3 regions of the Streptomyces sp. NPDC036984 genome follow, and region 2 is predicted to be linked to each of the others. Evidence: riboswitches for the same ligand, from Rfam matches in the RefSeq annotation. Region 2 holds a riboswitch; each other region holds the start of a gene.
The links. A riboswitch is a leader RNA that binds a small molecule or an ion and turns the genes downstream of it on or off. The one in region 2 is predicted to bind cyclic di-AMP.
Positions count from the first base shown of each region.

Region 1: linked by a shared signal. The riboswitch ahead of ACZ7DL_RS03200 (transglycosylase SLT domain-containing protein) and the one ahead of ACZ7DL_RS02340 (C40 family peptidase) in region 2 are both predicted to bind cyclic di-AMP.
Region 3: linked by a shared signal. The riboswitch ahead of ACZ7DL_RS07615 (M23 family metallopeptidase) and the one ahead of ACZ7DL_RS02340 (C40 family peptidase) in region 2 are both predicted to bind cyclic di-AMP.

Region 1 covers NZ_JBVJRL010000001.1:688,655-691,921, forward strand. Annotated here, with positions in the region: gene ACZ7DL_RS03195 (polyprenyl synthetase family protein) at 31-1,041, opposite strand; cyclic di-AMP (ydaO/yuaA leader) riboswitch at 1,631-1,811, shown strand; gene ACZ7DL_RS03200 (transglycosylase SLT domain-containing protein) at 1,815-2,300, shown strand; gene ACZ7DL_RS03205 (HAD family hydrolase) at 2,357-3,169, opposite strand.
Region 2 covers NZ_JBVJRL010000001.1:514,610-517,876, forward strand. Annotated here, with positions in the region: gene pcrA (DNA helicase PcrA) at 1-1,493, opposite strand, end outside; cyclic di-AMP (ydaO/yuaA leader) riboswitch at 1,800-1,904, shown strand; gene ACZ7DL_RS02340 (C40 family peptidase) at 1,934-3,094, shown strand; gene ACZ7DL_RS02345 (hypothetical protein) at 3,111-3,267, opposite strand, start outside.
Region 3 covers NZ_JBVJRL010000003.1:191,208-194,474, reverse strand. Annotated here, with positions in the region: gene ACZ7DL_RS07625 (HPr family phosphocarrier protein) at 1-14, shown strand, start outside; gene ACZ7DL_RS07620 (GntR family transcriptional regulator) at 263-949, opposite strand; gene ACZ7DL_RS07615 (M23 family metallopeptidase) at 1,148-1,903, opposite strand; cyclic di-AMP (ydaO/yuaA leader) riboswitch at 1,916-2,070, opposite strand; gene ACZ7DL_RS07610 (M16 family metallopeptidase) at 2,285-3,267, opposite strand, start outside.

The sequences.
Region 1 (3,267 bases), 170 kb from region 2:
AAGGCGCCGCCGTACGGGGGTGCGGCCGGGTCAGCCGGCGCGGTGCACCACCGCGTCGCACAGCTCAAGCAGGGCCGCCTTGGCGTCGCACTCGGGCAGCGGGGCCAGCGCGGACCGCGCCTCCTCCACGTACCGGACGGTGTCCCGGCGGGCCTGCTCCAGCGCGGGGTGGGCGCGCAGCGCGGTCAGCGCCTCGGCGTGCCGGGCGTCGTCGCTGAGGTCGGAGTCCAGCAGCTCGCACAGCGCGATGTCCTCGGCCAGCCCCAGCCGGGCGGCCCGCTCGCGCAGCCGGAGCACCGGCAGGGTCGCGATGCCCTCGCGCAGGTCGGTGCCCGGGGTCTTGCCGGACTCGTGGGAGTCGGAGGCGATGTCCAGGACGTCGTCGGCGAGCTGGAAGGCGACCCCGAGGCGTTCGCCGTACTGGGTGAGTACGTCGACGACCGTCTCGTCGGCGCCGGACATCATCGCGCCGAACCGGCACGACACCGCCACCAGGGAGCCCGTCTTGCCGCCGAGCACGTCCAGGTAGTGCTCGACCGGGTCACGCCCGTCCGAGGGACCCGCGGTCTCCAGGATCTGGCCGGTGACCAGCCGCTCGAACGCGAGGGCCTGCACCCGGACCGCCTCGGGGCCGAGGTCGGCGAGGATCTGGGAGGCGCGGGCGAAGAGGAAGTCGCCGGTGAGGACCGCGACCGAGTTGCCCCAGCGGGCGTTGGCGCTGTCCACGCCGCGCCGCACGGCGGCCTCGTCCATGACGTCGTCGTGGTACAGCGTGGCCAGGTGGGTCAGCTCCACGACCACGGCCGACGGCACGACACCCGGCGCGTAGGGGTCACCGAACTGGGCCGCCAGCATCACGAGCAGCGGACGGAACCGCTTCCCGCCGGCCCGTACGAGGTGCTGCGCGGCCTCCGTGATGAACGGGACCTCGCTCTTGGTGGCCTCGAGCAAGCCTTCCTCGACAGCCGTCAATCCGGCCTGGACATCGGCTTCCAGAGCCTGGTCCCGCACGCTCAGCCCGAACGGCCCGACGACGGTCACGAGGGGTCTCCTGTCTGCTGGTGTCTGCTGGCGATTACACGGTTTGTCGATAGGTCGCTGCCATCACTCAAGTCAGCGTATCCGGTCCTCTTTCGATCACCGATAGCGCCCACCGGTCCAGCCCGGGCGGTATCAGATCATGACCGGCATGCTTTCGATCGGATGGTAAGAACGGACATTTATCGACTTAACACTAATTCGGGCAGTATGTCCGTGCCCCGCTTTCAACCCTCTCCGTCACCCCCTCACCCTCCACCGACCCCTACGACAACGACGCGCACCGCGTCCGAGGTTCCGCACCACTCCGACTTCAGGATCGAATCCCCCTAATCCCCCATGTCTGATTTGAAGTACTTTGCTATTTCGTGAATTGGGTCACGCACCCACAGGACCCCCTCACCTGCCGGAACCCCTCCTTCCCCTTGCACCGTCGGCGAGTTGAGGGTTGGCAGTCGCAAAGGATCAAGCACCCCATACAGAGTCGATCAAGGCCAAATGGAACGTTGCGCCCATCGGGTACTTGTTCCCGACATGTGCTCTCGCATACGTTCCGGGCCGTCGGGCGGACGCCGAATCCTGCCGCCGCCCGCGTAACCCATCGACGAACTCATTCGTACGGCAGGAGCGGGGGACCCAGGTAAGCCGCCGGGCCGGACGGCACACGCCGACCGGAACGGCTAGGGGTAAAGCCGTGCCTCCTCCAGGGCGCGGCCGGGCACCTCCCCGCCCGAACCCGACAGCTCACCTCGCAGGCGCCGGAGAGGAACTTCCCCATGTCTGCTGCCGCTCAGCCCCGCCGTACCCGCAACAGCCGCCTCGTCCGCACCCTCGCCGTGGCCGGCGTCTCCGTCGCCACCCTCGCCCTGCCGCTCGTCGGCGCGACCGGCGCCTCCGCGGCCACCGGCACCACGACGGCCGCCACCACCCTCGCCGGGTACCCGAACAACCTGGACGGCTGGATCCGCGAGTCGCTCGCGATCATGGCCGAGAAGGGCATCCCGGGCACCTACAACGGCATCTACCGCAACATCATCCGCGAGTCCTCGGGCAACCCGAACGCCATCAACCTGTGGGACTCCAACGCCGCCAAGGGCATCCCGTCCAAGGGCCTGCTCCAGGTCATCGACCCGACGTTCAACGCGTACCACGTCGCCGGAACGTCGTTCAACGTCTACGACCCGGTCGCGAACATCACCGCCGCGTGCAACTACGCGGCCGCGCGGTACGGGTCGATCGACAACGTGTTCGGCGCGTACTGACAGCCGGCGGGCCGGCGCGGAGCACGCCGGCCGACCGGCGGCTACTGATGTGCCGGTCAGTCGGTCGGAAACAGTCTTTCGAGGACGACGGCGATGCCGTCGTCCTCGTTCGACAAGGAGATCTCGTCGGCCACCGCCTTGAGTTCGGGGTGGGCGTTGGCCATGGCGACACCGCGGCCGGCCCAGTCGAACATGGGGATGTCGTTGGGCATGTCACCGAAGGCGAGGGCCCGCTCGGCGGCGATCCCCAGCCGCTCGGCGGCCAGCGCCAGCCCGGTCGCCTTGGTCACCCCGCTCGGCTGGAGCTCCACGGTGCCCGGACCCGACATGGTGACCGTGGCCAGCGAGCCCACCGCCGAGCGCGCCACGGCCGCCAACGCGTCGTCGGACAGGTCGGCGTGCCGCAGCAGCACCTTGCTGATCGGCTCGCACCACAGGTCGTCCCGCCGGCCGACGCGCACCGCGGGCAGCGTCGGATGGGGCATCCGGTAGCCGGGCTCGATGAGCGTGAGCCCGTCCACGCCGTCCTGGTCGACCGCCGCGTAGACCTGCCCCACCTCCGCCTCGATCTTGCCGAGCGCGGTCTCGGCCAGCTCCCGGTCCAGCCGGACCGACCACAGCAGGCGGTCGGCTCCGGCGTCGTAGACCTGGGCGCCCTGCCCGCACACCGCGAGCCCCGTGCAGCCGAGGTCCTCGAGCAGGGGCCGTACCCGCGGGGCCGGGCGGCCCGTCACCACCAGGTGCCGGGCACCGGCCCGCGCCACCCGCGCGAGCGCGGCGAGCGACCGGTCGGAGACGGTGTCGTCGCCGCGCAGCAGCGTCCCGTCCAGGTCGGTGGCGATCAGTGCATATGCGGGGGTGGGTGCCATGATCAGAGAATACGGACACCGAGCCCCGCCGACTCACCTGTCGTTCCACGCACTTACGTGCTGCTCGCCCCCAAGTGGTGGGCACAGACGCCGTGATG
Region 2 (3,267 bases):
TTGGGCACGTTGAGGATGCGGCGCAGCGGCACAGAGTCCTCGGGGTTGGCGAGGACCCGCAGGTAGGCGAGGACGTCCCGGACCTCCTTGCGCTCGTAGAAGCGGACACCGCCGACGACCTTGTAGGGCAGGCCGACGCGGATGAAGACCTCTTCGAAGACACGGGACTGGGCGTTGGTGCGGTAGAAGACGGCGACGTCTCCCGCGCGTGCCTTGCCGGCGTCGACCAGGCGGTCTATCTCGTCGGCGACGAACTGGGCCTCGTCGTGCTCGGTGTCCGCGACGTACCCGACGATCCCGGCGCCCTGCCCGGCGTTGGTCCACAGGTTCTTCGGGCGGCGGGACTCGTTGCGCTCGATGACCGCGTTGGCGGCGGACAGGATGGTCTGCGTGGAGCGGTAGTTCTGCTCCAGCAGGATCGTCGTCGCGTCCGGGTAGTCCTCCTCGAACTGGAGGATGTTGCGGATCGTCGCACCCCGGAAGGCATAGATCGACTGGTCCGCGTCACCCACGACGCAGAGTTCGGCGGGCGGGAGGTCGTACTCGCCGGGCGGGGTGTCGACGTCCTCGGCGGCACGCTCGCCCGTGCCGACCAGCTCGCGGACGAGGGCGTACTGGGCGTGGTTGGTGTCCTGGTACTCGTCGACCAGGACGTGCCGGAAACGGCGGCGGTAGTGCTCGGCGACGTCGGGGAAGGCGCGCAGCAGGTTGACCGTCGTCATGATCAGGTCGTCGAAGTCCAGCGCGTTCGCCTCGCGCAGCCGCGACTGGTACAGCGCGTAGGCCTGGGCGAGGGTCTTCTCGAAGCCGTCGGTGGCCTGGGCGGCGAAGTCCTCCTCGTCGATCAGCTCGTTCTTCAGGTTGCTGATCTTGGCGCTGAAGGACTTGGGCGGGAAGCGCTTCGGGTCGAGGTCCAGGTCGCGGCAGACCAGGGCCATCAGGCGCTTGCTGTCGGCCGCGTCGTAGATCGAGAACGACGACGTGAAGCCCAGCTTCTTCGACTCACGGCGCAGGATCCGCACGCACGCGCTGTGGAAGGTCATCACCCACATCGCGTGGGCGCGCGGGCCGACGAGCTGCTCGACCCGCTCCTTCATCTCGCCCGCGGCCTTGTTGGTGAAGGTGATCGCGAGGATCTGGCCCGGGTGCACGTTCCGCTCGGCGAGCAGGTGGGCGATGCGGTGGGTGAGCACGCGGGTCTTGCCGGAGCCGGCGCCGGCGACGATGAGCAGCGGGGAGCCGGCGTGCACGACCGCGGCGCGCTGGTTGTCGTTCAGCCCCTCCAGGAGCGCCGCCGAGTCGATCACCGGGCGCGGAGCGCCGTCGCGGTAGTACGCGTCCCGGTCCGGCGGCACGTCGAACTTCCCGCCGAACAGATCGTCCGGAATCGACTCCGGAGCGTGATCGTCCTCGGGCGGCGGTGGGGGTTCCTCCTGGTGCCCGCGAGGGGTCTGGAGGTCCGCCAGGAAGCTGTCGTCAAAGAGGCTGCTCATCGCTCTCCGAGTCTAGGGCGCCCCACCGACAACCGGTCGCCGTCCCCGGAACATGACCGGTTTCCAGAAGGGCCGATCTTCGCCTCGGCAGGCCCGCCCACCGTTTACGGAACGGAAGCGCCTGGTCACGCGGGCGTGAAACCACTCTCAGGTCACGGAAATGTATCGGACATACCTCGCACCAACCTTCACAGAAGACACACGAGTTGGCTAGGTTGCCGTCAGGCCGCACGACCCCCCTCCGGCGAACGTCGCCGGGCCGCGCGGCCTCCGCCGAGTCCGGCGCGCCCCCGCACGGTGCCCGGAGCCGGGGACCCACCGATCCTGGGGTGAATCGGCCGACTCCCGCCCGGGACGACGCCGTAGGGCAACCCTTCCAAGCAACCGCCCGAACCCGACAGCTAACCCGGTAGGCGGCAGCACGGAAGGAGTCGCCTCTCTTGGCGTCGCACCGCAAGCCGCGCCCCGGCGGGACCCCGGGAGCGGGCATCCGCACCCCAGCCCTCGCCACCGCCGCCCTCACCTCCGTGGCCGTGCTCTCCCAGAGCGCCGAGGCCACCCCCGCGGCCGGTCACGGCAAGCCGAGCCTGGAGGAGGTCGAGCGGAAGATCGACGATCTCTACCGCCGGGCGGAGTCGGCGGCCGGGACGTCCGGCACGAGTAAGGAGCGGGCTCTTCGGACCGAGCGGGCCGTTCGGAACGAGCGGGCCGGGCAGACCGGGCAGACCGAGTCGGCGGAGCGGGCCGAGGCCCCGCGGCGGCACGCGGACAGCCTGCAGCGGCTCCGGGACGAGGTCGCCCGGCGCGCGTCCCAGCCCCGCACCCTTCCCGCGCAGCGCGGCACCACCCCCGGCCGCGGCACGATCCCGCTCCAGCGCGGCGCGGGCCCGGCCCCGCGCACCGCCGGCCCCGCCCGGGACACGGCCGCCGTCCCGTCCGTTCGGAACACGGCCGTCACCCCGCACGCGTGGGACGCGGCCGCCGCCGGGCCCGGGTGGGACACCGCGGGCGTTCCCGCCCCGGACTCCTCCGTCGTGGCCGCCCGGGACACCGCCGCCCAGGAGGTTTCCGTCGTGCCCGCCCGGGACAGCGCCGTCGCGGGCCCCGCGGGCAGCCGGGCGGAGGCCGCCGCGAGCGGTCCGAAGGCGGCCAAGGCGGCCGTGCAGAAAAAGCTCGCCCACGCGCGCGTGCTGCTGTCGCAGCGGACCGCCCAGGGCGCCGCCGCGCCGTCCGGCGGGCACGCGACCAAGGCCAGGAAGGCCGTCGCCTTCGCCCGCGCCCAGCTCGGCAAGCCGTGCGTGTGGGGCGCCGCCGGTCCCGGCTCCTACGACTGCTCGGGCCTGACCCAGGCGGCCTGGAAGTCCGCCGGCGTCACCCTCCCGCGCACCGCGCGCGAGCAGGCCGCCGCCGGCACTCCTGTCCGGCCGGCCGAGGCCCGCCCCGGCGATCTGGTCTTCTTCCACGACGACGTCAGCCATGTCGGGCTCTGCACGGGCGACGGCATGATGATCCACGCCCCCAGGCCGGGCGCCTACGTCCGCGAGGAGCCGGTCTCCGGCGCCGGCGAGCCGGCCGTCCACAGTGTGGTGCGGCCGGGCTGACCCGGGGTACCGGAGATCAGGTCCACAGGACGGCGATGAAGATGTTGGCCGTGGTCAGCAGGCCGACCAGCCCGAAGAGGCCCTTGTCGATCCGCTCCTCGTCGCGCTTCACGTAGACCAGGCCGAGGATCACGATCAGCAGGGCCAGCTTCACGCCGATCTTGAGGGTGTTG
Region 3 (3,267 bases), on a different contig from region 2:
CCGAGACCGTCTGAGCGACCTCGCACAGAGCGCCGGAGCCGCGCCGCCCGACCGGGCGGCGCGGCTTCGCCGTATGCGGCGCGGTGCGCGCCCCCTCTATGTCCGTCGGTCCGCGGCGTACGCGCGTCGCGGACCGGCGGATTCCCCGCCGTTTTGCATCGGGCGTAGGCCTGCCGCGCCGACATAATTCCGGCGCCCCTGAATTCGGGCAGCCGAAAACACCCGTCCCCCGAATTACTCTTCTTTGTATACGGCGCCTGTGTTAATGCCGCGGGCCCGATGTGTTTACGGGATGTTGCGAAGTCCTCACACGCTCCGCGGCACCGGAAAAGCGAAGCCGGTGCACGCTCGTCACGCGCTCAGCGTGCAGCGCCGTGAGTGCCCGCGCGCGCTCGCCGTCCCCGCGCGCCACCGCGTCCACGATCGCCCCGTGCTCCGTCCAGGAGTCCACGGGGCTCTTCGGCGCCTCGACCGCGTACATCCAGGCGATCTTGTGCCGCAGCTGGGTGAGCATCGAGGTCAGCGACGGGCTGCCGGAGGCCTGTGCGAGCGTCTCGTGGAACCAGCCGCCCAGCGAGCGCAGGTCCTCGCTGTGGCCCCTCCGGGCCCGCTCCTGACCCAGCCGCACCAGACCGCGCAGGACCTTGAGATGGGCCTCGGTGCGCCGCTGGGCGGCCCGCGCAGCACCCAGCGGCTCCAGCAGCATCCGCATCTCCAGCAGGTCGGCGGCCTCCTGCTCGGTCGGCTCGGCCACGCACGCGCCCGCGTGCCGGCGCGTCACCACGAAGCCCTCCGCCTCCAGCGTGCGCAGCGCCTCGCGCACGGGGACGCGCGAGACGCCGTAACGGCGGGCCAGGACTTCCTCGGTCAGGCGGCTGCCGCGCTCGTAGACACCCGCGACGATGTCGTCCCGGATCGCCGTACACACCGAGTGCGCCGGAATACGCATGCCCGACCTCCGCCTTAATCCCCGTGAAACGTCGTCGACGACGTGTGTTCCGTGACTCTATTCCAGAGAGCCGGAATTTCCGACGGCGGGCCGTAATCCATGGATATTTTTTTGGACAGCACATCCGGCGGACACCATGAAAAACGGCGAAAGCCCCGGCTCGGTGAGCCGGGGCTTCGGATGGCCGTGCGGTGTGCGTCAGACGTTCACGCCGTGCTTGCGGAGGTAGGCGACGGGGTCGATGTCGGAGCCGTACTCGGGGGTCGTGCGCGCCTCGAAGTGCAGGTGCGGGCCCGTGACGTTGCCGGTGGCGCCGGAGAGGCCGATCTGCTGGCCCGGGACGACCTTCTGGCCCACGGTGACGCCGATGGACGACAGGTGCCCGTACTGGGTGTACATGCCGTCGGCCATCCGGATCACGATCTCGTTGCCGTACGCGCCGCCCCAGCCCGTGGAGACGACCGTGCCGGAGCCCACAGCGTGGACGGACGTGCCGCTGGCCGCGTGGAAGTCGATACCGGTGTGCGAGCCGGAGGACCACAGGGAGCTGCTCGCCCGGTAGGCCGTGGAGACGTAGGAGTGCGCGATGGGGGTGACGAAGGTGTTCAGCCGCTTGCGCTCGGCCTCGCGGGCGGCGCGGGCCCTGGCCTCGCGCTCCGCCGCGACCCTCTTCGCGGCCAGCTTCGCCGCGGCTTCCTCGGCCGCCTTCTGGTCGGCGGCCTGCTGCTGGGCGGCGGCCTGCGCGTCGATCTGCTCGGCGACGTCGTCGCCCACGGTGACGACCGGGGTGAGGCCGGTCTGCTCCGCGGGGCTCTCGGCGGCGAGCGCCGGGGAGGCGGCGAGGGTGCCGATGACACCGGTGGTGGTCAGGGCCGCGACGCCGGCCGCCTGGGCGGTGGTCCGCTTGACCCGGCCGGGCTTGCGGTGCTTCCCGGTGGCGCACATGAACGCCATGAAGTGGCTGGTCCTTTCCTTCCCTCTCGCCTACCGGGTTAGCTGACGGGTTCGGAGCAGGAAGGTCTCCTACGGGCCCCCTGGCGGGCGCCCGATTCACCCCAGGGACTACGTGGGTCCCCGGCTCCCCTGGCTCGCGCCGTACGGGGACTCGGCGATCGCTGTCCGGTGCCGCGGTTGCGGCGCACTGCCTGACGAACAGCCCGGACGACGCTACGGCGGCCCGCTTTCAATCCTCAAACGAAACCGGCTGTTTGTTGCGCATGCCACAGGTCAGACAGGCAACCTCCGCCCCAAATCGGGCACCTGTGGGACCGAGTGGAACAGCAGGGGCCCTGACGATCCGTAGACCGGTCGTCAGGGCCCCACGCGCGCGTGCCGTTACTCGGCCGCCACCACGGTCACTTCACCGATGCCGAGCGCCTCGACCGGCGCCTTGATCTGGGAGGCGTCGCCGACCAGGACGGTCACCAGGCGGTCCACCGGGAAGGCGTTCACGACGGCCGCGGTGGCCTCCACCGTGCCCGTGCCGGCCAACTGCTGGTACAGCGTCGCCTGGAAGTCGTCGGGCAGGTGCTGCTCGACCTGGTCGGCCAGAGTGCTCGCGACGGCCGCCGCGGTCTCGTACTTGAGCGGTGCCACGCCGACGAGGTTCTGCACGGCGACGTCCCGCTCGGCGTCGGTCAGGCCCTCCGTCGCGACGGTGCGCAGCACCTTCCACAGATCGTCCAGCGCCGGGCCCGTGTTCGGCGTGTCCACGGAGCCGCTGATGGCGAGCATCGCGGCGCCCGTGCCGTCCGGCGCGGAGCGCAGGACCTGCCCGAAGGAGCGCACGCCGTACGTGTAGCCCTTCTCCTCGCGCAGGACGCGGTCCAGGCGGGAGGTGAGGGTGCCGCCGAGGCAGTACGTGCCGAGCACCTGGGCGGGCCACACGCGGTCGTGCCGGTCGGGGCCGATCCGGCCGATGAGCAGCTGCGTCTGCACGGCGCCGGGCCGGTCCACGATGACCACGCGCCCGGTGTCGTCGGCGGTCACCGGCGGCACGGGCCGGGGCTCGCCCGGGGTGCCGGTCCAGGCACCCAGGGTGTCGCCGAGCAGCGCGTCCAGGTCGGCGCCGGTCAGGTCGCCGACGACGACCACGGTGGCCGTGGCGGGCCGCACATGACGGTCGTAGAACGCGCGTACGGCCGCAGCGTCGATCTTCTCGACCGTCTCCTCGGTGCCCTGGCGCGGGCGGGACATGCGCGAGGTCGCCGGGAACAGCTCCTTGGACAGCTCCTTGGCGGCCCGGCGGGAGGGGTTGGCCAGCTCGTGCGGGATCTCGTCCAGGCGGTTGCGGACCAGCCGCTCGACCTCGCTCTCGG